Regions from separate parts of the Pseudoalteromonas sp. C2R02 genome, predicted to be linked through region 1. Evidence: predicted binding sites of a transcription regulator. Region 1 holds the regulator's gene; the other holds the start of a gene.
The links. The regulator NrdR, encoded in region 1, represses ribonucleotide reductase genes. The targets are predictions, from matches to a motif close to AAACACNANATNTNGTGTTT.
Positions count from the first base shown of each region.

Region 2: the regulator NrdR is predicted to act here: its motif matches at 952-971, upstream of nrdG (anaerobic ribonucleoside-triphosphate reductase activating protein).

Region 1 covers NZ_JAHKQC010000030.1:95,350-97,832, forward strand. Annotated here, with positions in the region: gene ribD (bifunctional diaminohydroxyphosphoribosylaminopyrimidine deaminase/5-amino-6-(5-phosphoribosylamino)uracil reductase RibD) at 1-574, opposite strand, end outside; gene nrdR (transcriptional regulator NrdR) at 668-1,117, opposite strand; gene glyA (serine hydroxymethyltransferase) at 1,209-2,465, opposite strand.
Region 2 covers NZ_JAHKQC010000034.1:174,248-176,730, reverse strand. Annotated here, with positions in the region: gene yjjG (pyrimidine 5'-nucleotidase) at 1-180, opposite strand, end outside; gene yjjX (inosine/xanthosine triphosphatase) at 170-736, opposite strand; gene nrdG (anaerobic ribonucleoside-triphosphate reductase activating protein) at 975-1,427, shown strand; gene nrdD (anaerobic ribonucleoside-triphosphate reductase) at 1,429-2,483, shown strand, end outside.

The sequences.
Region 1 (2,483 bases):
TCACAGTATCCGCACCCGTTAATATTGCACAACTTTGGGCTCTTAAATTTTGCACATCTTTACGTGCATCAGAGCTGGTGATCCACTTACTTTGACCATTTTTTAAAGCAGTTTTACCATCTAGGCTAGATGCAAGCTTACAAGTAACAAAGGGTTTTTCTGTTTTCATTCTTGTTAAAAAACCTGGGTTAAGTGCTATCGCTTCTTGCTCCATTAAACCATACGCGGTTTCAATACCAGCTTGCTCTAATATTGCCAAGCCTTTTCCACTTACTTGTGGATTAGGATCAACCATAGCTGCTATAACTTTTATAACACCTGCTTTTTTTAAACCTTCAGCACAAGGCGGCGTACGCCCATAATGACTACAAGGCTCTAAAGTGACATAAGCCGTCGCACCTTGAGTTTTGTCACCCGCCATAGCAATGGCGTTGACTTCCGCATGCCCTTGCCCGGCTTTAACATGATAGCCTTCGCCAACAACTTGATTATTTTTAACTAAAACACAACCCACATTTGGGTTAGGTGTAGTGGTATAACGACCTTTTTTTGCCAGTTCAATAGCTCTGGCCATGTAAATATGGTCTTCAGGAGTAAACTGCACTTTTTATCATTCCTAACAAAATCATTGCCACTAAGTGGCATTAAATAAATTTGTGTAGCAAATTTATTCGCCTAAGCGCGCAATTTCTTCACCAAACTCTTTGATATCTTCAAATGAGCGATAAACAGAAGCAAAACGTACATAAGCTACTTTATCTAATTTTTTTAATGAATCCATAATAAATTCACCAACTAAGTGACTTGATATTTCTCTTTCACCTGTGGCTCTTAACCGAGATTTTATTGCATGTACGACATCATCTACTTGTTGTGTACTGACAGGTCTTTTTTCTAGCGCACGATTGAGTCCATTTAATAATTTATCTTCATTAAACGGTTCCCTGCTACCATCTTGCTTTACGACACGTGGCATCACCAATTCAGCAGTTTCAAATGTCGTATAACGTTCATGACAATCATTACATTCGCGACGACGACGTACTTGATGGCCATTACCTACCAAACGAGAGTCAATCACCTTAGTATCTTTTGCTGAACAAAATGGGCAGTACATAATAAAAATTCTCAACTTTGATAATAAATAAAACCCTAGAAACAAATAAGGCCGCTAAAAAGCGGCCTTATAATAACATAGCTATTGCTAATTATGCATAAACCGGAAGTTTTGCACAGATAGCTTTAACTTTTTCTTTTACGTCAGCTTGAACAGTAACATCTTCGATATTATCTAAAACGTCACAGATCCAGCCAGCAAGTTCTTTAGATTCAGCTTCTTTAAAACCGCGACGCGTGATCGCAGGAGAACCGATACGTAAACCTGAAGTAACAAACGGAGAACGTGGATCGTTAGGTACTGAGTTTTTGTTTACAGTAATGTTTGCATTACCTAAAGCAGCATCAGCATCTTTACCTGTGATATCTTTATCAATCAGGTCTAATAAGAATAAGTGGTTTTCAGTTTTACCAGAAACAACTTTGTAGCCACGTTCTTGTAAAACAGCAACCATAGCCTGTGCATTTTTAACAACTTGCGCTTGGTAAGTTTTAAATTCAGGTTGTAAAGCTTCTTTAAAAGCAACCGCTTTAGCAGCGATGATGTGACATAAAGGTCCACCTTGGCCACCAGGGAAAACTGCACTGTTTAATTTTTTGTAGATAGCTTCATCGCCACATGCTGAGATGATTAAACCGCCACGTGGACCAGCTAATGTTTTATGTGTTGTAGTTGTTACAACGTGAGCATGCTCAACTGGATTAGGGTAAACACCTGCAGCAATAAGACCAGCAACGTGAGCCATATCAACGAATAAGTAAGCACCTACTTTATCAGCGATTTCACGGAACTTAGCCCAATCTACGATACCTGAATATGCAGAAAAACCACCGATGATCATTTTTGGCTTATGCTCTAATGCTAATGCTTCAACTTGTGCGTAATCGATTTCGCCAGTTGCTTCATTTAGTCCGTACTGAACAGCATTGTATAATTTACCTGAGAAACTAACGTGAGAACCGTGAGTTAAGTGACCACCGTGAGCAAGGCTCATACCTAAAACAGTATCGCCAGCTTCTAATAAAGCCAAGAAAACAGCTGCATTTGCTTGAGAACCAGCATGTGGTTGTACGTTTGCGTATTCAGAACCAAATAACTCATTAGCACGATCAATTGCTAACTGCTCAACAACATCAACATGCTCACAACCACCGTAGTAACGCTTACCTGGGTAACCTTCAGCATATTTATTAGTTAACTGAGAACCTTGTGCTTCAAGAACACGCGGGCTACAGTAGTTTTCTGATGCGATTAGTTCAATATGCTCTTCTTGACGAGCGGTTTCTTTTTGAATGGCATCGAATAACTCAGAATCGAAGTCAGCTATGTTCATGTTACGTTCTAACATGGTATCTCCTAATAAAAG
Region 2 (2,483 bases), on a different contig from region 1:
TGCTGTAATATCGCCATTTTGATATTCAACCCAAAGTGGCTGATTGACTCTTTGATAGATTTCAAAATCATCAATTGAAAAGTCAACATCAAACTTTTCAAACATTAATTTTAAGCCTTGATATGCATCAAAGTGAAATAACGTTTCATCAGCATCAAATAATATCCATTTATAATTCATTATTCACTCCTGTTCCATGATATAAGTCTGCATTTATAAAGGGAGATAATGCTAAAATCAGTGCTTGAGTATAAATGCTTTCACGGGTGGCGTTATTTTGTGTTAATAATCCAATCGCCCCCCCTTTTTGTTTAATATTGGTTGTATTAAATAATTCATCCATCACATGTCCTAATTCTTTACCCGCAACTAGATCATCATAAACACTTAATGGCAATGGCAAACTTGCACTTCTGCCGACAGATTGCTGTTGATTATTGATAATTGAAAAGTACGCGCATGTGATTGGACCGTCTTCGGTTAAATCAACACCGCCCTCTAGAGCAACATAAAAATCGGCATTATTAGATCCATTTTTACAAAATAGTGCTCGGTTTATCGCTCCAAGGCGTGTTTCGCTTGCTGTCATAGGTTGTTCAGAAACACTGGATGGCGCATGCATGCCTTTACAAATAATTTGGTTGTTAGCAAAAATATTAGAAAATGCATTTTTTACTGCATTGATTTTAACAGGGTTAAGTGACCCTACGAGGATTCTGATAACTTCTTTTGACATATTATTAAACATTGTTCAGGGTATTTCTGCATAGTAACACAGCTTAACTTTGTCCTTTAAATTTCAAATGTAAGAAATTTTTAAATTTAATATCTACCCCTTTTAAACTACTGAAATTTTATTATTTATAAATTAGTTGATCTAACACAATTTTTGAGTAATTAACTGACTAGCGATTTCATAATAATCCATATATTGTGCTTGTTTATGAAAATAAACACAATATATGGTATTTTTAATGTTTAATTGCTTTGAACCACAAGTTGTATTTCAAGAAGTACCTAATGAAGTATCTTTGGCATTTTTAGTTACTGGTTGTCCTTTTGCGTGTGATGGGTGTCATAGCCAAGACAGCTGGACTGCAACCTCGGGTGTTGAATTAGATGCTAAAACTTTTTCAAATTACTTATCTCAATACAAAAACCTCATTACCTGTGTTGTTTTCTTCGGAGGTGAGTGGCAAGCCCATAAACTTATCGCGCATTTAAAATTTGCTCAAAATCAAGGGCTTAAAACTTGCTTATACACAGGAGCTGAAAAAGTCAGTAATAGCATCATAGCGCATTTAGATTTTTTAAAAACTGGTAGATGGCAAAAACAACTCGGCGGCTTAAATAACAAAAATACCAATCAAAGATTTATCAACGTTAAAACAAAAACCTTACTCAACTATAAATTTTTAGGGAATTAAAATGGCACACCTCAATACAAATCAAATAACAAAAAAACTCTCTTTTATTGATCAATATATACAAGCGAGTAATGCTGCCGATGGCTCAAAACTAGATGCAAATGCCAATGTTACTCATAAGAATATTGCGACGCTTGAAGCTGAAATAACAAAAGATTTTTTATTAGATATCAACCGCGCTTTAGTTCAACAAAAAATAGCAGCCCTATTTGATAAAGAGTTAGCTGTAGAATATGAGAGGCAAATTGCAGAGCATGAAATATATGTTCATGATGAAACTAGTTTAAAGCCTTATTGTACGTCGATTACTATGTATCCATTTCTATTAGATGGTTTAACAAAACTAGGTGGTGAGTCAAAGGCACCTCAACATTTAGAATCTTTTTGCGGATCATTTGTAAATTTGGTTTTTGCGATCAGTTCTCAATTTGCAGGTGCCATTGCGACTGTCGAATTTTTAACTTACTTTGATTATTTTGCAAAAAAAGAATATGGCAAGGCTTATTTAACAACACATTCAAAACAAATCTCTAATCATTTACAACATGTTGTTTATGCGATTAATCAACCTGCGGCTGCTCGGGGTTATCAGAGTGTATTTTGGAACATCTCTTTATATGACGAACATTATTTTTCAGCAATTTTTGAAAATTTTCGATTTCCAGATGGATCAGAGCCACAGTGGGGTTCATTAAATACATTACAGCATTATTTTATGGACTGGTTTGCAATTGAAAGAGAAAAAGCTGTACTGACATTTCCTGTAATAACGGTAGCTATGCTAACTAAAGATGGTAAAGTGAAAGATAAACAATTTAAAAGCTTTTGTGCTGAACAATTAAGTAAAGGCAATACATTTTTTATTTACCAATCTGATAATGCAGATTCTCTTGCATCTTGTTGCCGACTTAGAAATGAAATGTCAGATAATACTTTTTCATACACTTTAGGTGCTGGAGGCGTAGCTACAGGCTCCATAAATGTTATCACTATAAATATGAATAGACTTCAGCAAGATAATCGAGATTTAACTACAGAGATAGATAAAATACATAA